3 regions of the Maribacter sp. 1_2014MBL_MicDiv genome follow, and region 3 is predicted to be linked to each of the others. Evidence: riboswitches for the same ligand, from Rfam matches in the RefSeq annotation. Region 3 holds a riboswitch; each other region holds the start of a gene.

Region 1 (7,813 bases), 1.2 Mb from region 3:
TTACTTTTTACTAAAAAGAGAATTATGATTAAAACAGATATGCTCATTATAGGAGCGGGACCTACCGGATTGTTCACGGTATTTGAAGCAGGATTATTAAAGTTAAAAACACATTTAATAGATGCATTGCCACAACCAGGTGGTCAGTGTTCAGAGATATATCCTAAAAAGCCTATCTATGATATTCCTGCATTTCCAGAAATTTTGGCAGGTACTTTGGTAGATAACCTAATGGAGCAGATAAAGCCTTTTGAACCAGGATTCACTTTGGGAGAAAGAGCGGAAACGCTAGATAAGTTAGAAGATGGTTCTTTTGTGGTAACTACCAATAAAGGAACAAAGCACAATGCACCTGTAGTTGTAATTGCAGGTGGTCTGGGTTCTTTTGAGCCAAGAAAACCACCTATTTCTAACATTGTAAACTTTGAAGATACAGGTGTTTCCTATATGATCAAAGATCCAGAAGTATATCGCGATAAAAAAGTGGTCATTGCCGGTGGAGGTGATTCTGCCTTGGACTGGGCTATATTTTTGACCGATGTAGCGGCAGAAGTAACCTTGGTACACAGAAGGGATGAATTTAGAGGGGCATTGGATTCCGTTGAAAAAGCATCTGAACTGGCGAAATTGGGTAAAATCAAGTTGATTACCAAAGCTGAAGTTAAAGAGCTGCACGGTGAAAATGAACTTAAGGCAGTAGTTATTAAGCACACGGACAAGGAAAAAGAAGATACTTATTTAGAAGTGGATAATTTTATTCCTTTATTCGGTCTGTCTCCTAAATTAGGTCCTATAGGTGATTGGGGCTTGGAAATTCAGAAAAATGCCATTAAGGTAAATAACGCAAAAGATTACCAGACCAATATACCGGGAGTATATGCCATTGGTGATGTTAATACTTATGAAGGTAAGTTGAAATTGATACTTTCAGGTTTCCATGAAGCAGCGGTTATGTGTCAATATGCATACCAGCAGATCAATCCTGGTAAGCGCTTTGTAATGAAATATACTACTGTTGGTGGTGTTGAAGGTTTTGATGGTTCTAAGAAAGAAGCAAAGAAAGAAGTAGTACAAAGTATCGCATAAATTATATTATTTGAGTAGTACGGCCTCCGGATGCTTCAGACGCGCGGGGGCTTTTTTTGTGACATTTTTTAAGAATTTCGTTGGCTAAAAAAACCATTGAAGTCTTGGTAAAGAGCGAGTAGTGCCGTTACTTTGCAATTCGTTCCTAATTAAATTGTATTGTTATCAAGAAAGGCGGAGGGACTAGACCCTGTGAAACCTTGGCAACCCTTTCCGTAATGGAAAAGAAGGTGCTACATTCTATCCTAATTCAAAAGGACAGATAACTAAAGAAAGAACATAATTACCTTCCTTTCCTTACTTGATATCATATATTTTAAAGCGAACAAATAATTTGTTAAGCGTAAAATGAAGGATATAAAAGAAATTTTAAAAGATCGTATTTTAATACTGGATGGTGCCATGGGTACTATGCTTCAACGTTATAAGTTTACTGAAGAAGATTTTAGGGGAGAACGCTTTAAGGATTGGGAACATCCGTTGCAAGGTAACAATGATTTGTTGTCGTTAACGCAACCCGATGCTATAGCAGATGTTCACCGTCAGTATTTTGATGCTGGGGCAGATATTGTAGAGACCAATACCTTTTCCGGGACTACGATTGCTATGGCAGATTATTTTATGGAAGATTTGGTGTATGAGCTTAACTATGAATCTGCGCGTATTGCCAAAATGGTAGCAGATGAGTTCACTGCAAAAGAACCAAATAAACCTCGTTTTGTTGCCGGTAGTATTGGACCCACCAATAAAACGGCAAGTATGTCACCAGATGTAAATGATCCAGGTTATAGGGCTATTTCTTTTGATGAGCTACGTATTGCATATAAACAACAGGTAGAAGCTTTATTAGATGGTGGGTCGGATATTTTATTGGTAGAAACCATTTTTGACACGCTTAATGCCAAGGCGGCATTATTTGCCATAGAAGAAGTTAAAGAAGAACGAAACATAGATGTTCCCATAATGGTTAGTGGTACTATTACCGATGCATCCGGTAGAACGTTATCGGGTCAAACGGCAGAGGCATTTTTAATATCCATATCCCACATTCCTATTTTATCGGTTGGGTTTAATTGTGCTTTAGGTGCAAACCAGTTGGTACCTCATTTAGAGGTGTTGTCTACCAAAAGTGAACATGCGGTCTCAGCGCACCCCAATGCCGGTTTGCCAAATGCATTTGGAGAGTACGACGAAACTCCTGAGCAAATGGCGGAACAGATCAAAGAATACGCGGAAAAAGGATTAGTAAATATTGTTGGCGGTTGTTGTGGAACCACTCCGGAACATATTACTGCGATTGCTGAGGTTGTGAAAAATTTTGCTCCGCGTCAATTTTAGTTGTTGGTTGTTGGTTGTCTGTTGTTGGGTGGAAAAAACACGAATAATATGAAAGTCTATACGGAATTGGAAGTTTGGAAAGAATCAAGAATTCTTGTGAAGGATATTTATTCTATTACTAAATCTTTTCCAAAAGAAGAGATTTACGGACTTAGTAATCAACTAAGAAGATGTGCTGTATCTATACCGTCTAATATAGCTGAAGGTTGCGGACGAAGAACATCGGCAGATACAATTCAGTTTCTTCATATTTCAAGAGGGTCATTGTATGAGTTAGAAACCCAACTTTATATAGCTCTTGATTTAAATTATATAGAGAGAGAAGATTTTGAAGCTATTAATAAGAGAATTATTAGCTGTAAGAAATTGATAAATGGATTTATCAATTATTTTAAAAAGTGAAATAGATTTTATGAGCAATAGGTCTGAAATACCAACAACCAACAACCAACAATCAACAACCAGATATCTGCGGTTAAGCGGTCTAGAACCCCTAATTGTAACCCCAGAAACGAACTTCATAAACGTTGGTGAGCGAACAAACGTTGCGGGTTCAAAAAAGTTTCTTCGTTTAGTAAAAGAGGAAAAGTTTGAAGAGGCATTGGCAGTGGCTAGGGAGCAGGTTGAAAATGGTGCCCAGGTTATTGATATTAACATGGATGACGGATTGATAGATGGTAAACAGGCCATGGTGAAATTTTTAAACCTTGTTATATCGGAGCCGGATATTTCTCGTGTGCCTATTATGATCGACAGTTCTAAATGGGAAATCATTGAAGCTGGTCTGCAAGTTGTTCAAGGTAAATGTGTGGTAAATTCCATAAGCTTAAAAGAGGGCGAAGAGCAATTTATACACCACGCCAAACTCATAAAAAGATATGGTGCCGCGGTAATTGTTATGGCTTTTGATGAGGTAGGTCAGGCAGATAATTATGACCGTAGAATTGAAATAGCAAAACGTTCGTATGATGTTTTGGTGAACAAGGTAAATTTTGCACCGGAGGATATCATTTTCGATTTAAATATTTTTCCGGTAGCAACGGGAATGGATGAGCATAAATTAAATGCTGTCGATTTTATTGAAGCTACAAGATGGGTCCGTGAAAACTTGCCACATGCCAGTGTAAGTGGTGGCGTTAGTAATGTTTCGTTTTCATTTAGGGGCAATAACCCGGTGCGTGAGGCTATGCACTCGGTCTTCTTGTACCACGCTATAAAAGCGGGTATGAACATGGGTATTGTAAATCCGAGTATGCTAGAGGTGTATGATGATATTCCTAAAGACTTATTGGAGTATGTAGAAGATGTTATTCTAAATAGGAGGGATGATGCAACGGAGCGCTTATTAGATTTTGCGGAATCTGTAGTCGGTAAAACCAAGGAAAGTAAAATAGATCTATCGTGGCGAGAAGAACCTTTACAGGATAGAATTACACGTGCCTTGGTAAAAGGTATTGATCAATATATTGTTGAAGATGTAGAAGAGGCTAGAGTAGCTGCCGATAAGCCAATAGAGGTTATTGAGGGCAACTTAATGACGGGTATGAACGTGGTGGGCGATTTATTCGGTAGCGGAAAAATGTTTTTGCCGCAAGTGGTAAAATCTGCCCGAGTGATGAAAAAAGCAGTGGCATATTTACTGCCGTACATTGAAGAGGAGAAATTATTAAATCCGGTTACAGACGGGTCTGGGGCTCCCGGAAAGATTTTAATGGCAACCGTAAAGGGCGATGTTCATGATATTGGTAAAAATATTGTGGGTGTAGTACTGGCGTGTAACAACTATGAGATCGTTGATCTAGGCGTAATGGTGCCACCGGAAAAAATTATTGCAGCAGCTATTGAGCATAATGTAGATATTATAGGGCTTAGCGGATTAATTACGCCATCATTGGATGAGATGGTGCATTTGGCAAAGGAAATGGAACGTAAAGATTTCAGTATTCCGTTGTTGATCGGTGGTGCAACCACCAGTAAGGCACATACCGCGGTAAAGATTGATCCACAATATAAAGAGGCAGTAGTTCATGTAAACGATGCCTCTAGAGCAGTAACCGTGGTGGGCGATTTGTTGCAAAAAGAAACATCTACGAGCTATAAGAAAAGTATAAAAGATGATTATGATGTGTTTAGGGAAAAGTTCTTGAACCGTTCATCTAGTAAAACATATAAGCCAATTTCTGCGGCACGGAGAAATAAGTTTAAAATAGATTGGAAAACTTCTGAAATTATAAAGCCGAACAAATTGGGTATTCAGGTGATCGAAGATTTAGATCTGAATGTTTTGGTTCCTTATATAGATTGGACTCCCTTCTTTAGAAGTTGGGAACTGCATGGTAAATATCCTGCAATATTGACCGACGAGGTTGTTGGGGAACAAGCAACCGATTTATTCGCAGACGCTCAAGAGATGCTGAACAAGATAATTTCCGAAAAGAAATTAAAGGCTAAAGGTGTATTTGGACTGTTTCCTGCGAATTCCATTAATGACGATGATATTTTAGCCGATACTAGTTCAAGTTTAGAAGGGAATACAGGGTCGCTTAGCGGAGCCGAAACAGATGGGAACTATACTTTCCGTACCCTTCGCCAACAATTAGAGCGTAGGGAAGGAGTCGCAGATTATGCCTTGGCAGATTTTATTGCTCCAAAAGAATCCGGGAAACAAGACTACATGGGTTGTTTCTGTGTATCCACAGGTTTTGGTACGGCAGAAATGGCGGCGCAATATGAGAAAGACTTAGATGACTATAACTCCATCATGGTAAAGGCATTGGCAGATCGTTTAGCCGAAGCATTTGCCGAATACTTGCATAAAGAGGTGAGAACAGCGCATTGGGGTTATGCCGCCAATGAAGATCTTAGCAATGAAGATTTAATAAAGGAATCTTATAAAGGTATTCGTCCTGCGCCTGGTTATCCTGCTTGTCCCGATCACTTAGAAAAATTGACCATTTGGGATGTTCTGAAAGTAAAGGAAACCATAGGTGTAGAGTTAACAGATAGTCTTGCCATGTGGCCGGCCGCATCTGTAAGCGGGTATTATTTTGGTAACCCGGAAGCCCGTTACTTTGGTCTTGGTAAAATAAAACTGGATCAAGTAAAGGATTTTGCGGAACGAAAGGGGATTTCGTTTGAAGAAGCCGAGAAATGGCTTGCACCAAATATAGTGGACTAATGCGTTAGGGATTGCAGCGGCATCTTTTTCTATTTCTGAACTGTGCCAATGTTAAGTAAAAAGAGTTGTGGAAATAGAAAAAATATAGCGAAAAGCCCGCCCGAACGCCCAAAGAAGAATTAAAGTAAATAAGCCTCTTGAAGGTTTGCTCATAACCAAGAGTAAAAGAATATAAAATGAAAGTTACAGACCATATCACCAATGCAAAGGGAAAAACACTTTTTTCTTTTGAGATCGTACCACCGGTAAAGGGGAAAAATATTCAGGAATTGTATAATAATATTGATCCCTTAATGGAGTTTAACCCTCCGTTCATTGATGTGACTACATCGCGTGAAGAAACTATCTATATTAAAAAAGAAGGGCTTTTAGATAAGAAGACTACACGTATGAGACCTGGTACTGTGGGTATTTGTGCATCTATTCAACATAAATATAATGTAGATACGGTGCCTCATGTGCTTTGTGGCGGTTTCACCAAGGAGGAGACGGAATACTTGTTGGTTGATTGTCATTATTTAGGCATACAGAATGTAATGGCTTTACGTGGTGATGCCCGAAGTGAGCAAAAGTATTTTGAACCTACTGAAGGGGGGCACCCGTTTGCAATAGATTTGGTAAAGCAGATCCAGGATTTGAATAAAGGTAAATATTTACATGAAACCGTGGAGAGCGAACACAGTAGTGAGTTTTGTATAGGGGTGGCGGGTTATCCGGAAAAACATTTAGAATCTCCATCATTACAATCGGACCTAAAGCGATTAAAGGAAAAGGTAGATGCCGGTGCGGATTATGTGGTTACGCAAATGTTCTTTGATAATAAAAAGTATTTTGAATTTGTAGAAGCAGCAAAGGAAATTGGAATTACCGTGCCTATTATACCGGGCATTAAACCAATTGCCGTAAAGAGGCACATGCAATTATTGCCGCAGGTGTTCAGAATAGATATGCCACAAGATTTAATAGAAGCTGTTGATGCTTGCGCCACCAACAAAGATGTACGTAAAGTGGGTATAGAATGGGCAATTCAACAATCTAAGGAATTGAAGGCGGCAGGTGTTCCTGTATTGCATTACTATTCTATGGGGAAATCCGATAATATTAAGGCGATAGCGGAAGCACTTTTTTAAAGGTTTAGAAAGAATTTAGTAGAGCGTATTACGTACAAAATGGCCGATAATGATAATACTTTGTACTTAATACTTCGTACTTGATACTTATAACTATTTTTGCCTACAATGAATTTTAAGTTTCTAACCATTGTAATGCTATCGGTAAGTTTTTGCTTTGCGCAAGAAGGTACCAAGAAAAAGAAGTACACGCTTGATGCCAACCAATTCTATGGTTCCATCATACTGCACAATCCAGATATTTCGCATTTGATCACATCGCACCCGGCAGGGGTTATTTTAAGTTATAACCGCAAAACATACGGGGAAGAAGAATGGGAAGAGTTGTATAATTATCCGGATCTGGGTTACTCTTTTATTTATCAGAATACGAACAACAGCACGTTGGGCGATAATTATGGTTTGTATGCGCACTACAATTTTTACTTTTTTAGGCGGAACATGCAATTACGCGTAGGGCAAGGTATTGCATACGCTACAAATCCGTACGATAAAGAGACCAATTATAGAAATAATGCCTACGGCTCGGATTTTTTAAGTTCAACCTACTTAATGCTGAACTATCATAAAGAGAATATTATAAAAGGATTGGGATTTAAGGCTGGTGTGTCCGTAATTCACTATTCCAACGCCAATTTTAGGGCACCGAATACGTCTACTAATACCTTGGCATTTAATGCCGGTTTTGTATATGATCTAGATGGTGGCGCTGAAATTGATTATGTACACAGGGAAAAGGAAAAATTGACTGAGCCGTTGCGTTACAATTTTGCGTTGAGAGCTGGTTTAAACGAGAGTGATGTTATTGATTCCGGTCAATATGGCTTTGTAGTGCTTTCTGCCTATGCCGATAAAAGGGTTGGAAGAAAAAGTGCTCTTCAAGTGGGAACAGATGTTTATTTTTCTAATTTTTTGAAAGAGTTGATAAGGTATCAAAGTATTGCTTTCCCAGAGAATAATGTGGATGCGGATGATGATTATAAAAGGGTAGGTGTATTTGCGGGTCATGAACTGTTCATTAATGAAATGTCCGTCATTTCACAATTTGGCTACTACGTGTATTATCCGTTCGATTTTGAAG
Region 2 (7,813 bases), 1.2 Mb from region 3:
TTGCAAATAAGGAGCAGTTGAGAATAAAGGAGAAGAAAGAATTTTAATCTATATGATAATTCGGTTTACAGTTTTTCCTCTTTAAATTAGCCTTACTTTTATTAACAACCAACAACCAACAACCAACAACCAACAACCAACAACCAACAACAACGAACAACAACCAAAATGAAAAAACTAATCCTAACCGCTGCAGTCCTACTTTTCTTGCTGCCATTTAAGACTAAGGCGCAAAAAAGCAATGCTAAAAAGCCCAATATCATTTTCATCATGTCAGATGATCATGCGTATCAGGCCATAAGCGCATATGATGATAAATTGTTGCAAACACCCAATATTGATCGCTTGGCAAAAGAGGGCATGCTGTTTACCAATGCCAGTGTTACTAACTCTATTTGTGCGCCTTCTCGTGCAACCATATTAACAGGCAAGCACACTCATATCAACGGGAAAGTGGATAATTATTTTCCGTTCGATACTACACAGGTGACCTTTCCGCAAATCTTTAAAAAGAATGGGTATAAAACGGCGATGTTCGGTAAGCTTCATTTTGGCAATAATCCAAAAGGGGTAGATGAGTTTATGATCTTGCCGGGTCAAGGGCACTATATTAATCCAGATTTTATAGTTACCAATGGTGATACCATAACCAAGCAAGGCTATGTTACCGATATCATAACAGATGTATCACTAGATTGGTTGAAAGAAGAAGCGTCCAATGACGAACCTTTTATGATGATGTACTTGCACAAGGCACCGCACAGACCGTGGTGGCCAAGACCGGATAAGTTCAAGGAGTTCACGAAAAAAACCTTCCCGGAGCCAGAAACGTTATTTGATGATTACAGCAATAGAGGGTCGGCGGCAAAGACGGCAGAAATGAATTTGTTGACACACATGATGTATAGTCATGATAGTAAGATCAGACCGGAAACCTTGGCTAAAATGGAGGGTAAGGTTTTACCGGTAGTGGAGGAATTTCCCAATAGTTTTTACGGTCCGTATAACCGTGCAACGGCAGAGCAAAAAGCATTGTATGATCCGGTGTTAGATTCCATCAATGATTTTTTCTACAACAATTGGCCAAAAATGAACGATACCGAGAAAATGAAATGGAAGTATCAGCGCTATATGCAAGATTATTTGGGTAGTATTTCTTCGGTAGATGATAATGTAGGTCGCTTATTGGATTATTTGGATGAAAGCGGATTGGCGGAAAACACCATAGTGATCTATACCTCTGATCAAGGATTTTATTTAGGGGAACACGGTTGGTTTGATAAGCGATTTATTTATGACGAATCGTTCAAAACTCCTTTATTAGTGCGTTGGCCCAATGTAGTTGAACCGGGGGCGGTAGAAAATGAAATGGTACAGAATTTAGACTTTGCACAGACAATGTTAGAAGCTGTAGGCATCACGTCGCCTAGTGATATGCAAGGCGAAAGTTTAATTCCCTTATTGAAAGGCGAAAAAGAAAAATGGACTAGAGATGCCGTGTATTATCAATATTACGAATATCCATCTGTTCATATGGTAAAGCGTCACTATGGTATTGTGAATAAGGAATTTAAATTGGTACATTTCTACTATGATGTTGATGAGTGGGAGTTGTATGATAGATTGAAGGACCCAAAGGAAATGAATAACGTCTACAACGACCCTGCCTACGCAGATACCGTTAAAAAATTAAAGAAAGATTTAATTGCGCTTCGTAAAAAATATAAAGACTCCCCGGAGCAAGATCAGATGTATATAGATAAATATAAGAGCGCAGGGATGATTGAGTAGTTGATCGTTTCTAGTTTCTCGTTGTTCGTTTATAGTAAAATGTCAGTACGAGTGCTCTTAAACTAATTTTTCTTTAGGTTAAGAGTGTATCGAGAACAGGTTTGGGACACGTGTGCTTCTCGATACAATTTTTCCTCCCAAAAAAGGTATTAAAAACCACTCAGAGTGATATTAATTTTAAGTCGAAAAGAAGTTGATTTCATAAAGTATTTTGTCAGCTCAAGTATTTTGGGCGTAGAGTATCTGAGTCCCAAAATGTATCGAGAATATTGTAATTGAACAAGTGTTCCATTGCTTTTAAGCCTTCAGAAAACTAACAACAAGACCAAGAATTATATATTTTTCATAAAATACTAGGTTTTTAAATTTTTCTGCCTTTATATTTGTAGTTCAAAGTTCACACACGTATTGAATAGTTATCAAGAAAGGTGGAGGGATTAGACCCTTTGAAACCTTAGCAACCCTTTGTTCCATACAAAGAAGGTGCTACATTCTACCCTTAGGGGAAGGATAACAGTAATCGATTTTCTCGATATTACTTTCTTATAACTTTTTGATTTTACTTACTCACATTTTTATGTGTTTAAGTTGGGCTTTTTAATTATTAAAATAATTTTTAAAAACAACAAAATCATGAGTAATCACAAATTAGCAACAAACGCATTACACGCAGGTCACGACACCACTACAAATGGAGGTACAAGGGCAGTGCCTATTTATCAAACATCATCGTATGTATTTAATGATACCGATCATGCGGCAAACTTATTTTCTCTTAAAGAACTTGGGTTTATTTACACACGTTTAAACAATCCTACTAATCAAATTTTACAAGATAGATTAGCCGCTGTTGAAGGTGGTGTTGGGGCTGTGGTCTTTGCATCTGGTACTGCTGCCATTTCTACAGGTTTATTGACCTTGTTAAAAGCGGGCGATCATATTGTAGCATCCAGCAGTTTATACGGAGGTACCTTTAATTTATTGAATGTTACCCTACCAAGATTCGGCATTACGACCACCTTTGTAGACGCATCTGACCCAAAGAACTTTACCGATGCCGTGCAGGATAATACAAGGGCATTCTTTGTGGAATCTTTAGGGAATCCGAAATTGGATGTGTTAGATCTGAAAGAAATCTCAAAGGAGTCTAAAGCAGCGGGAGTACCTTTTATAGTAGATAATACGGTAGCTACCCCTTCATTGTTAAACCCTATTGAGCACGGTGCCAACTTGGTCATTCATTCATTGACAAAATATATTGGTGGTCAAGGAACGTCCTTAGGTGGCGCAATTATAGATGCCGGTACGTTTGATTGGACTAACGGAAAATTCCCTGAATTTACGGAACCATCTGCAGGTTACCACGGTTTGGTTTATAGTGAGGCATTAGGTGCGGCAGCATTTACCTTTAAATTGATACTGGAAGGTTTACGTGATTTTGGTGGGGCATTGAGTCCGTATAACGCCTTCCAAATTATACAAGGTTTAGAGACTTTGCCGGTACGTATAAAGCAACACAGTGCAAATGCATTGGAATTGGCTACTTGGTTAGAAGGAAGGAAAGAAGTGGCTTGGGTAAATTACCCAGGATTAAAGAGCAATAAGTACTATGACTTGGCACAAGAGTACTTGCCAATAGGTCAAAGCGGATTGGTTACCTTTGGTATCAAAGGAGGTTTTGAAGCGGCTAAAAAGGTTACCGATGCCACTAAGATATTTTCTTTACTTGCCAATATTGGTGACACCAAATCATTGATTATTCACCCGGCAAGTACTACCCACCAGCAATTAACCGCAGAGCAGCAAGAAGGTGCAGGTGTAGGGCAAGATTTAATTCGTTTGTCGGTAGGTCTTGAAGATATAGAAGATTTAAAAGCAGATTTAGAGCAGGCATTTGCCAGTCTTTAAATTAGATAAGGTAAAAGCTGAAACCACCGATCACTGAGCGTAGCCGAAGTGATCGGTGGTTTAAGAAAAAAAGAATATTGGTGGCGGCTGAGCCTAGCCGAAGTCATTGAATGTTCAAGAATATATTATTTACATGAGGTGGCTGAGCGCAGTCGAAGCTCAGCCACAAATTGATTTTGAAATAGATGTTACATCAACTACAGATTAAAAAATACAAGGCCCTAAGCGGTAGTGTTCAAGATATTCAATTATCGTATCAGGTATTTGGAAAAAAATTACATACTGCACCCATTATATTGGTGAACCATGCATTAACGGGCAATTCTAATGTTACCGGTGAAAATGGTTGGTGGTCTGCCTTGATCGGAGAAGAAAAGTGTATAGATACTAACAAGTACACTATTTTGGCATTCAACATTCCGGGTAATGGGCATGATAAGTTTGTAATAGAGAACTATAAGGATTTTGTAGCCGGTGATGTAGCTAGAATATTTTTATTGGGTCTACAGCAGTTAAAGGTAGAACGTTTGTTTGCATTGATCGGTGGATCTTTAGGTGGCGGTATAGCATGGGAAATGGCAGCATTGCACCCAACGCTGACAGAACATTTGATTCCTGTGGCATCTGATTGGAAATCGACCGATTGGTTAATAGCCAATTGCCAAATACAGGAACAGTTTTTAGTGAATTCTAAACAACCCGTGCATGATGCCCGTATGCATGCCATGCTATGTTATAGGACTCCGGCTTCCTTTAAAGAACGATTTAAACGAAGTACCAATGAGGAGCTTAAGGTTTTTAATGTAGAAAGTTGGTTAATGCACCATGGCGATAAGTTACAAGAGCGTTTTCAATTGTCTGCGTATAAGTTGATGAATCAATTGTTAAAGACCATTGATGTAACTAGGGATGGTGATGAGAATTTTATAAAGCTACAAAATAGCGATACCAATATTCATATTATCGGGGTAGATTCGGATATGTTCTTTACTGCCCAAGAAAACAAAGATACCTTTAAGCAATTGGCGCAGGCAAAGAGTAATGTGACCTATGGCGAAGTACAATCGTTACATGGGCATGATGCCTTTTTGATCGAGTTTGATCAAATGGAAAAATTGCTGACCGGTATTTTTAATACCAACGGTAATATCAAGAAGATCAAAATCTTAAAATTCGGTGGTAAATCGTTAAGCAATGGCGAAGGACTTGAGCGTGTATTGGATATTGTTACACAAAAGGTCAAAAACAATGAGAATGTAGCCATGGTGGTTTCCGCAAGGGAAAAGGCTACAGATCAGCTAGAGGATATGCTTGAGAAAGCAGCCAAGGGAAAAGATTATAGGTCAGATTTTGAAGCGTTGGAAAAGTATCAAAAACATACCTATTCCAACGTAAATCTATCTGCCGAATTCAAGGGCTTGGCAAAGCTGTATGAAGGAGTTTCCTTGTTGGGAGATTACAGTGCCAAAATAAAAGATGAGGTTTTGGCGTATGGCGAGTTGATCTCTGCCAAACTGGTAACCAAACTATTGATCGGTAAAGGGATCAATGCCAAACTTGTAGATACACGTGAAGTCATTAAGACCGATGATACCTTTGGTGACGCCAAGGTGCTTGAAAATGAATCCAAAGAATTGGTGCTTTTAAAATTTGCTGAAATTCCGAGTGATACGGTAGCGGTAGTAACCGGTTTTATAGCCTCTACAATGGAGAACGAGACAACTACTTTGGGTAGGAATGGTAGTAACTATTCCGCCGCATTATTGGCTAATTTCTTAGATGCCGAAGAATTACAGAATTACACTCATGTTGATGGTATTTATACGGCAAACCCTGATTATGTACCAGAGGCGAAAAGACTGGCGAACCTGTCTTATGAAGAAGCAAACGAGCTCGCCAATTTTGGAGCTACCATTCTACATGCCAAAACCATAATTCCCTTAATAGAGAAGAACATTCCGTTACGTATTTTAAATACCTACAATGATGATAATGAGGGTACTTTAATAAGTGCCAAATCCAGTAAAGAAGGTATAAAGTCGCTCTCGGTAATAGAAGATGTTGCCATGATTAATATAGAAGGTCGTGGTTTGTTAGGGAAAGTAGGTGTAGATGCCCGTATTTTTAAAGCCTTACAATCTAGCAATATTAGTGTGAGCATTATTTCCCAAGGATCATCTGAAAGGGGAATAGGTCTTGTGGTGAAAAAGGATAAGGCAAAAAGGGCAAAGCTGGCATTGGAAAATGAGTTTAGCAATGACTTTGAATCCAAAGATGTAAATATGATTACGGTGATGGATGATGTATCTATCATATCTATCGTAGGTCAAGATTTAAGTACTTTTCACAACCCGTTCAATGCATTGATCAAAAACCAGATCGTGCCGTTGTTGTTCAATAATACGGTATCTGGCAAGAACGTAAGTTTGGTGGTAAAGAAATCAGATTTGCATAAGGCTGTCAATGTTATGCACGGTCAGGTATTCGGCATCAGCAAGAAAATTAATATTTTGATTTTCGGTCACGGTAATGTAGGCGGTACGTTAATAGAACAAATTTTAAAATCGGCAAAGTCCATAAAAGAGCGTAAGAAATTAGACCTAAGAGTATTTGGAATTGCAAACTCTAAAAAGATATTGTTGAATGAAAAAGGCATTGCCAAGAACTGGAAGACACAACTAGAGCAGAAAGGAAAACCGTATAAGATTGATGATGTCTTTGAATTTGCAAAGCGTCACCATTTAGAGAACCTTATTGTAATAGATAATACGGCAAGTAAAGATTTTGTTGCCAACTATTTTGAATTTGTAGAGCATGGTTTTGATATTGTGTCATCGAACAAAATTGCCAATACCTTGCGTTACGATTTTTATCAGTTACTGAGGGAAGAATTGCAAAAAAATCAAAAGCAATATCTGTATGAAACCAATGTAGGAGCAGGTTTGCCATTGATTGATACCATTAAGTTGTTACATTTATCCGGAGAGAATATAACAAGGATAAAAGGCGTTTTCTCAGGTTCTTTAAGTTATATTTTCAATACATTCTCAGAAGTGGATGTACCTTTTTCATCGATTTTGAAAGATGCAATGCAAAAAGGATTTACGGAACCAGATCCACGTGAAGACCTTTCTGGAAATGATGTTGGGCGTAAATTATTGATTTTAGCACGTGAGCTAGATTTGCATAATGAGTTTGCAGATATCAATATTGAAAACCTGATACCTAAAAAACTGCAAGATGGTGAGGTAGATTTCTTCTTACAGCATTTAGAAGTGTTGGATACCAAGTTCAATGAAATTAAGAAGAACCAAAAGCCAGATCATGTATTGCGTTATGTAGGTGATCTGCATGGCAATCTTCAGAAAGAAAAAGGAGTGTTAGATGTTAAATTGGTCTCCGTTCCAAAAGAAAGTGCCCTGGGGCAAGTAAAAGGGTCAGATTCCATTATAGAGATATATACGGAATCTTACGGGGAAAATCCGTTAGTAATACAAGGTGCAGGTGCAGGCGCTGCAGTAACCGCAAGAGGTGTCTTTGGTGATATATTACGAATTGCGGAGAAAGGATGACTTCGGCTCCGCTCAGTCACCGCGTACCAATATTTGTTAGGTAAAAGGCTGGCAGCTGAGATAGCTGAATCCAAATAATAGTAATAAAAATAAGTAATTTTAATGTTGGTGGCTGAGCGTAGCCGAAGCCAATAAATGATAATTGAATGTCAGGATTCATGTATATTTTGGAATGTTCAGACGGAAGTTATTATACTGGTAGTACAAAAGACTTAGATAAAAGAATAGTAGAACACCAAGAAGGTAAAGGGGCTAATCATAAAAGATTAAGATTACCTGTGAAGTTGGTTTATGTAGATGAGTATTTAAGAATTGATTCTGCATTTTATAGAGAGAAACAAATACAAGATTGGAGAAGAGAAAAGAAAGAAGCATTAATTAATGGGGAATTAGGTAAGTTGCCAGGTTTGGCAGAATGCCAAAATGATACACATTATAGATATTTTAAAGAATAATAAAATGTCAATTCGGCTGAGCGTAGCCGAGATTAGGTGGCTGAGCGTAGCCGGTGCCAAATAATGTGAATAAGAGTAAATTAGTTA
Region 3 (7,813 bases):
AGTATAAAAGCTCCAACATTGCTATTGGAGCTCTTCATCATTAATCAATCAATCAAAAAAACTATCGTATTATAGACCCAATGCAGTTATGGCATCATCATCTTTGGTGAACGCATAAGCTCGCCAAGGTCTAGTGTAATTTGTATATCTCCATAGAACGTCCCCGTCACTGTTCACTTCCCAGATCGCTCCTGTTCCTTCACTGATAAGAGTGTTACCATTGCTCATTCTAACACCGCTACCTAAGCCATTACTATATAGGTCGCTATCTGTAAATTCCCATATTAATTCCGGTTCATTGTCTTGACCGGCCACCAATTCGTATGGCGGACTCAGTTGATATTCCGCTACCGCAGACTGGTTATCGTATTTGTTGTTTACAAAAACCAGCATTTTATTGTCGTCAAAAAGGTTTGGGTAATGAACTCTGTTCATGGTCACTTCACCAACGTTATCATAAGCAAGAGGATTTCCAAAACGGTATACCAAATCGCCACCCAAATTGTAGTTTCCTCCAGTACTTGTGGCAGCTTCTTCTGTAGTGGTGCTGTGATCAATGACCCAAACCTCACTATAAAAGTTTACTGTCATATATAACAGATCATTAGTTTCATCTAGCGTAATACCATTAACGTGCATGATATCGCCATCTGTTTGATCATTATTATAATTAACATCGATTAAGTTGGGTACATCGCCAACAACACCAAAATTTGACTTACTTTCATCGTAATCTTGTACCAAATGATCTGTAGCATGCCACTCCCATACTATTTCTTGGGTTAAAGGGTTCATTTCTATAATGGCTTCGGGGTATATATCAAAATTGCCAGAAAAGCCCATTTCAGCAGCATCTGCAGCACTTACTTCTTCCCATACTGGAAATATGATGTTACCGTTGGACAAATAATTTATGTCATGGTGAGCTATATAGGTATTAGAAGAATATTTAACTTCCCATTCAATAGATTGATCAGCATTGATCTTTCTAAATGCCCCACCATAACCTCCAAATGATATTCGGGGATTATCCACTTTTATCGTAGATACCAAACTACCATCAGATTGAAGCATGGCATCATTACCTAATTGATCACCGTTAAAGTCCCAATCGAACAAGGTATTACCGTCATGGTCAATTAAATATACCCCGGTGTCTGGCGCAATGGCAAGAATATAAGAATCACTATCAACGGTACTGCTTGCTTCTGTAGTATCGCTACTATCATCGGTTATATCTTCTTCAGTAATAGAAACATCATCAGAATCATCACTACAAGAGGCTATGGATAATAAGATCAAGAATAAAGAGACAGTACCTAATTTAAATTTCATTTTACTCATCATTCAAATTTTTAAAGGTTGTTAAATTGTTTAAGCATCTAAGTTTATAGTTGCGAGTCTCTGTTTAGATGATAAAGGTAGATAGAAGTTTAAATGAGAATGGGGCTTCTCAGTGAATGAGATTCGTTATTCAGTGAATGGGTAATTTGGCTAGGTTAAAATATTTGAATGTAACCTAAGTAATAGCATCAAGACGCAAGCGAAACAATTAATGTTATAATTAATATAAAATCTGATTTTATGAGTTAACAGTTGATTACATTTGCGCCCTTAATTTATCAAGAATCTCAAATAGAGATAGCAACCTGCAATAACGAGCAAGGTGCTAAAAGTGATAAGCCAATACCTTTGGAAAAAACGTTAACCACTTCCTTTTGTATTTGCTATGGCGTTAGTTGAGGTTCTATAAAAAGTATTTTATGAGCCAAGTTAAAGCTGTAGTTGCCAATTATAAGGCATTATTTCCATTTTTAGTTTTCATTATCGTGTTTTTAGGTGTGGGTATTTTTCAGCAAGATTTTTATGCACTCCCCGCTCCTATTGCCGTTATCGCAGGAATTTTAGTGGCATTTCTCATGTTTAAACAAGCAATGGACGAGAAAATAGCTGTTCTGTTAAAAGGTTGTGGTAATGATAAAATACTTACAATGTGCCTAATATATTTACTTGCAGGGGCTTTTGCAGCTACAACCAAGGCAATGGGTAGTGTAGACGCTATAGTGCATTTAGGTCTAGATGTAATTAGTGGGCATTTTATTTATGTAGGTGTATTTGTGATCGCCGCATTTTTGTCGATTTCAACAGGAACTTCTGTAGGTGCAATTGTAGCATTGGCTCCAATCGTTATGGGTTTTGCAGATACCGGTAATTTTTCATTGGCAATTTTGTGTGGCGCATTATTAGGAGGGGCTATGTTCGGTGATAACCTTTCTGTAATTTCAGATACTACAATTGCGGCAACACAATCGTTAAATGTTAGAATGAGCGATAAATTTAAAGCCAATATCAAAATAGCTGTCCCAGCGGCCGTTATAAGCATGATAATTTTAATCTATCAAGGGTTGGTCATGAATACACAAGGGTTGGAAATGGAAGCATACAGTTATTCCATACTTAAGATCGTACCTTATTTAATTGTGATTACACTTTCTGTAATAGGTGTAAACGTATTTGTAACGCTTGTATTAGGGGCAATTTCTGCTGGAATTTTGGGAGTTGCCTATGGAGACTTCACCATTTTAGAATTTACACGAATATCGTATACCGGATTTACCAATATGACGGAGATATTCTTGTTGTCTTTATTAACTGGAGGATTGGCTGCTTTGGTAACATACAATGGCGGAATAGAATTTATTCTACTTAAAATCAAAACCTTTGTAAAAAGTAAGAAGTCCGCCCAATTTGGTATTGCCGCCTTAGTATCTACCATTAATATGGCAATTGCGAACAATACGGTCTCAATAATTATATCTGGACCAATTGCAAAATCCATAAACGATGAATATGCATTGGAAAACAAACAAACTGCATCAATTTTAGATGTTTTTGCGTGTATAACGCAAGGATTACTCCCTTATGGAGCTCAGGTGCTTATGATTTTGAGCTTTGCAAACGGCAGTATTAGCTATATTGATTTGGTAAGTAATACCTGGTATCTGTTATTGTTACTGATTTCTACGATATTATTTATTAGTTTACGACCAAAACAGAAATAGCTAGAAACAACAAATCCCCATTAAAAATGGGGATCTAAGTTGCTGTAAAAGTACCACTTTCGTCTTCTACCTGCTTATGCCATTGCCAATTCTTGTAATTCTTTGGCTGCATTGGCAGGATCTTCTGCACCATATATAGCGGCACCGGCTACTGCAACTGTAACACCAGAGTTTTTAACCGCGGTAATACTGCTTAAATTAACACCACCGGCAATAGAAACTGCCACTCCTGCTCTAGTTGCTTCATCAATAAGTACCTGTATAGAGTAACCATCTTCTGCCTGCTCATCTAAACCGGCATGTAACTCAACAAACTCTGCACCTAATGCAATAACTTCTTGCGCACGTTTAACTCTATCTTTTACACCGATAGTATCGACAACAACACCTTTACCATGCTCTTTTGCCGCTTTAACAGCACCTGCAATGGTAGAATCGCCTGTTGCACCTAATACCGTAATGTAATCTGCACCAGCCCCAAAAGCCATATTTGCTTCTAGTTCACCTGCATCGGCAGTTTTAAAATCAGCCAATACCAATTTATCTGGGAAAGCATCTTTCATTTTTCTGATACCAGCTAAACCTTCACTTTTTATAAGCGGAGTTCCTAGTTCGATAATGTCGATGTAAGGAGCAACTTTTGTTGCTAGTGCTATTGCGTCATCTATATTCAATAAATCGATCGCTACTTGTAATTTTGCCATAATATGCTATTTTAATGTTCTAATTATTATTTATTTAAACTTGTTCTTATTCCATATTTGCGTGACGTTTCCATAATTCAGATGCTGTGCTGCCGTCTAGATCCCAAAGGGTTTGTATCAATGCATCGAATGTCAAAAGCAATGATTGTTCAAAAAGGCTACCGGCATACTGTTTAGAAACATTTTCATCTCTTGCCTGTTTTTGTGCTGCGGGTATAACAACTGTTTGGTCAGACATAATTGCCAAAGGAGATGTGTTGTTAGTGGAAAAACAAATTAACCCTGCCCCTACTTTTTTAGCAGTTTCAGCAGCCCTAACGATACCACTCGTTGTGCCCGATCCTGATCCAGCAATCAATAAATCACCTTCTTTAATCGCCGGTGCGGTAGTTTCACCTACAACATGTACTTGATACCCTAAGTGCATTAGTCGCATTGCCGATGCTTTCATCATCAATCCTGTTCTGCCTGCTCCCATTACAAAAATGTTTTTGGCATTGTTTATTGTCGGAATCAAACTTGCTATTTCATTATAATTAATGGAGTGTGTCAACTTTATATGCTCATTTATAATAATGTTCATTGCACTTTCCACTAATTGTGTTTCCTTATTTTTAAGTGTACCCTCCATAACTAAATTGACTTTGTATGTTCTTCTTTTACTAACTGGGTACAAAGTTATTGTGAGTTTAGTAAGGAAAATGACACTATTTGGTAGATGTCTGGTACAATTTGCCAATACCTAATTTTTTGATGGTAGAATTCGCTATTTTTGTGGTACATTTTGGAAACAAGGTCATTTTGATGGATTAAAATGATAACTGATAATTAATTAGATCATTTATAAATAAAAGCTATGCTGAGTGATAAAGTATTATACATTAAAGATTTAGGTAACTGTCCACCAGCTTATTTAAACGACCCAGCTAGAAGAGATTTTTTTGAGATCGTATGGTTGGTCAATGAAGATGCACTTCATGAACCACAGCACGATTTTCAAACATTAAGAGGAGATTGGATTTATCTAATACCGCCATACCGGGTTCATCAATTGAACAAGGCAGGTAAGAATGGAGTGTTGATTTCTTTTAAACAAGAATTGTTGGAAGGCGATCTAAAGGAATTTTTGTTAGACGTTTTTAGAATGTTCAATATACAAGGTGAGTTTTCGTGTCTTCAGGTAAATGAAGAAACCAGTAAAGGCTTAACGACCGTATTACAGTTATTGAAAGATGATTATAATAAGGAAACTGTAAACCTGGTTATGATTAAAGCCCTGTTAAAAGTCTTTCTATTAAAGCTGATACATTTAAAAGAGCAGCATTTTACCCTACAGGATATTAATGAAAAAAGGGTTTACGAGTTTATGTTATTATTGGAAAATAACTATAAAGAAGAACGAAATGCAAAATTCTACGCAGAGCAATTAGGTATAAGTGCCAAGCGATTAAATCAAATATTGAAAGAAAAGCTGGATAAAACCGGAGTACAATTAATTCATGACCGTTTAATTCTTGAGGCAAAACGCCAAATTATTCATAGTGAGAATACCATTAAAGAAATTGCCTATAACCTAGATTTTAAAGATCACTCCTATTTTAGTAGGTTCTTTAAGCAGCATGCGGAACAGACGCCACAGGAGTTTCAGAACAAGGTGAAAGAGCATGTAATTTCTCATGATAACACCTTGTATAGTTAAAATTACCGATTTATTTACCAGGATCATCTGCCTTACTGTGCTTCGAAAGGTAATTAGCTAAGATTTTCTCTACTAGTTCTTCTTTGGTTAAATGATGAAACACTGTTTTAACCTTGGTTTTGAACTCGTCTGATATTTCTCGATTAGGTTTGGTCTTAAATATTTTCTTTGCCCAAAGCAAGGTGTTGTTTTCTTCTATACTCTGTGCATCTGCCTTTTGGAATTTGGAGAAAGATATTCCCAATTCCTTTTCAAAATCAAAAACTTCGGCAACCTCTTCTTTTTGAAGAATGGTCAATGAAAGTCCTTTTGCCCCTGCTCTGGCAGTACGTCCACTTCTATGAACATAAGCATCATAAGTGTCCGGTAAATGATAATTGACTACATAACTCAATTCCTTTACATCAAGACCACGAGAAGCTAAATCTGTCGCCACAAGAATATTAATATGCCCTTCTCTGAACTGACCCATAATGCGGTCTCTAATTCCTTGAGATAAACTACCGTGCAATGCCCCAGATGAAAATTTATTTATGGCCAGTTTCTTGGCTAGCTTATTTACTGCAGCTTTCGTTTTACAAAAGATAATACCCTGCTGTCCCTCTTTCGAATTTAAAAAATACATAAGCACATCTAATTTTTCAATAGGTTCTACAACCACGTATTTGTGGTCAATACCTTTATGACCAAGGGTAGCCATATCTGCTTCTTTATGAACAACATGTTTAGACATGTAGTTTTGAACCAGTTGTTTGATTGCACCAGACATGGTAGCGGTAAATAGAAATGTACGCCTAGTTTTAGGTATGCCGGCAATAATAGTATCTAAGTCTTCTTTTAAAGCAGTAACCATTTCATCGGCCTCATCTAAAACCAAATACTTTAGTTTTGTAATATCTAAAGCTTCGCGTTTTACTAAATCAACCAATCTACCAGGTGTAGCGACAATCATTTGGGTAGGAGTTTTAAGTACCTCTATTTGAGGTTTAATGGGAATACCACCACATAAAGCAACAATGGAAATATCAGGGTTATTTGAGGTATACGATATTAAGTTGGCATGAATCTGTTGTGCCAATTCTCTTGTTGGTGCTAAAATAACAGCTTGTACAGCTGTACTTTTGCTGTTTATCAATTGCAATAATGGTAGACCAAAAGCAGCGGTTTTTCCAGTTCCTGTTTTTGCTAAGGCAACAAGGTCATCCCTTTTGTCCAAAATTATAGGAATGCATTTCTTTTGAATAGTGGTGGGTTCGGTTATCTGTAATTCATCTAGACTTTTTTGTAAATCCTTAGAAATTCCTAAATCTGAAAATTGGCTTGGCATAAAATGATTTTAAACAAAGATAGGTACACTTTTAGTAGCTAAGACTAATTACGCCTAAAGGTTGTATATAAAATGTATAATAACCACAGGGTATATGTAGATGTGATGGAAAATAAAAAGCTTGCACCATTTGAGAAATGGTGCAAGCTTAATAATTTAAACGGTTTAAGGGTTATGATATCCTTGTTAGAGGATTTGTGTTATTTTTTAACATTTACAAAACCTCTCAAAGGCACTAACTCTTCCATTTTGGCTATGTTTAAACCTTGATTTTCAGCAGTGCCAAAATCACCAAGATCATTAATGTCAACACCTTCAGTTCCACGAGGTAAATCATAAGACTCCCCAACAGATGCAGATCCATAACCTAAATCTTGCATTGACCCGGCCGTAATACGACTTAATGGGTTTTCACCAAGATTTAAGAAACCGGTCATTAACTCATTGTTTAATGTAGATTCTCTCCAATGACCTAAAGCAGTAAGAAATCTTCAGTTCTAACAAATTGCGGACCCGCTTGACCTAAAATTCCTCCTGGTCCGTCAATTGGCGCCAAGGCAACTTCAATTACCAAATCATCTATGGTATCAATATTAGGAAAACCTGTGAAAGCAGAAGGTATTGGTCCTGCTACATCTGGTACATCTTTAATAATGATTCTTTCCCATCTTGCTGCCGCAGCTTCAAAAACTTCTACCTGCCTTTCGGTTGGTGGTAACAAATACTTTAAAGTTATATTATAACGGCCTTTGGTGGCATTACTTGATTTTGCGGATTGCACATTGGTAATCCCCAAATCATCAATAATAATAGGATTGTCAGTGGGGGATTTCAAAGCAATTTCAAGCGTCTTAACTTCTTGTACAGTTTCGATTTCAGTATCTAATTTTTCGTCTGAACAGGATGTGAACATCAATGTGCTAAAGGCACATGTCATCGCTAAAAATTTACCGGTTTTAAGAGCATTTTTCATAAAATATATAGTGTTTATTGTTTCAAGTGTATTTTATTATCGAATTTT

Evidence for each region. Region 3 has a riboswitch for S-adenosylmethionine ahead of YQ22_RS17855 (Na+/H+ antiporter NhaC family protein). Riboswitches for the same ligand answer to the same signal wherever they lie in the genome.
Region 1: linked by a shared signal. The riboswitch ahead of YQ22_RS04235 (homocysteine S-methyltransferase family protein) and the one ahead of YQ22_RS17855 (Na+/H+ antiporter NhaC family protein) in region 3 are both predicted to bind S-adenosylmethionine.
Region 2: linked by a shared signal. The riboswitch ahead of YQ22_RS04300 (O-acetylhomoserine aminocarboxypropyltransferase/cysteine synthase family protein) and the one ahead of YQ22_RS17855 (Na+/H+ antiporter NhaC family protein) in region 3 are both predicted to bind S-adenosylmethionine.

The regions. Positions count from the first base shown of each region.
Region 1 covers NZ_CP011318.1:1,019,715-1,027,527, reverse strand. The annotation lists gene YQ22_RS04240 (NAD(P)/FAD-dependent oxidoreductase) at 25-1,086, shown strand; SAM riboswitch class I at 1,246-1,355, shown strand; gene YQ22_RS04235 (homocysteine S-methyltransferase family protein) at 1,435-2,424, shown strand; gene YQ22_RS04230 (four helix bundle protein) at 2,473-2,826, shown strand; gene metH (methionine synthase) at 2,837-5,602, shown strand; gene metF (methylenetetrahydrofolate reductase [NAD(P)H]) at 5,779-6,732, shown strand; gene YQ22_RS04215 (acyloxyacyl hydrolase) at 6,841-7,813, shown strand, end outside.
Region 2 covers NZ_CP011318.1:1,036,364-1,044,176, reverse strand. The annotation lists gene YQ22_RS04310 (rhomboid family intramembrane serine protease) at 1-47, shown strand, start outside; gene YQ22_RS04305 (sulfatase family protein) at 169-1,791, shown strand; SAM riboswitch class I at 2,205-2,308, shown strand; gene YQ22_RS04300 (O-acetylhomoserine aminocarboxypropyltransferase/cysteine synthase family protein) at 2,425-3,699, shown strand; gene thrA (bifunctional aspartate kinase/homoserine dehydrogenase I) at 3,885-7,271, shown strand; gene YQ22_RS04290 (GIY-YIG nuclease family protein) at 7,418-7,726, shown strand.
Region 3 covers NZ_CP011318.1:4,205,804-4,213,616, reverse strand. The annotation lists gene YQ22_RS17860 (aryl-sulfate sulfotransferase) at 70-1,335, opposite strand; SAM-I-IV-variant riboswitch at 1,615-1,712, shown strand; gene YQ22_RS17855 (Na+/H+ antiporter NhaC family protein) at 1,764-3,062, shown strand; gene hxlA (3-hexulose-6-phosphate synthase) at 3,137-3,766, opposite strand; gene hxlB (6-phospho-3-hexuloisomerase) at 3,813-4,397, opposite strand; gene YQ22_RS17840 (helix-turn-helix domain-containing protein) at 4,623-5,465, shown strand; gene YQ22_RS17835 (DEAD/DEAH box helicase) at 5,476-6,792, opposite strand; gene YQ22_RS17830 (hypothetical protein) at 6,993-7,229, opposite strand; gene YQ22_RS17825 (hypothetical protein) at 7,265-7,765, opposite strand.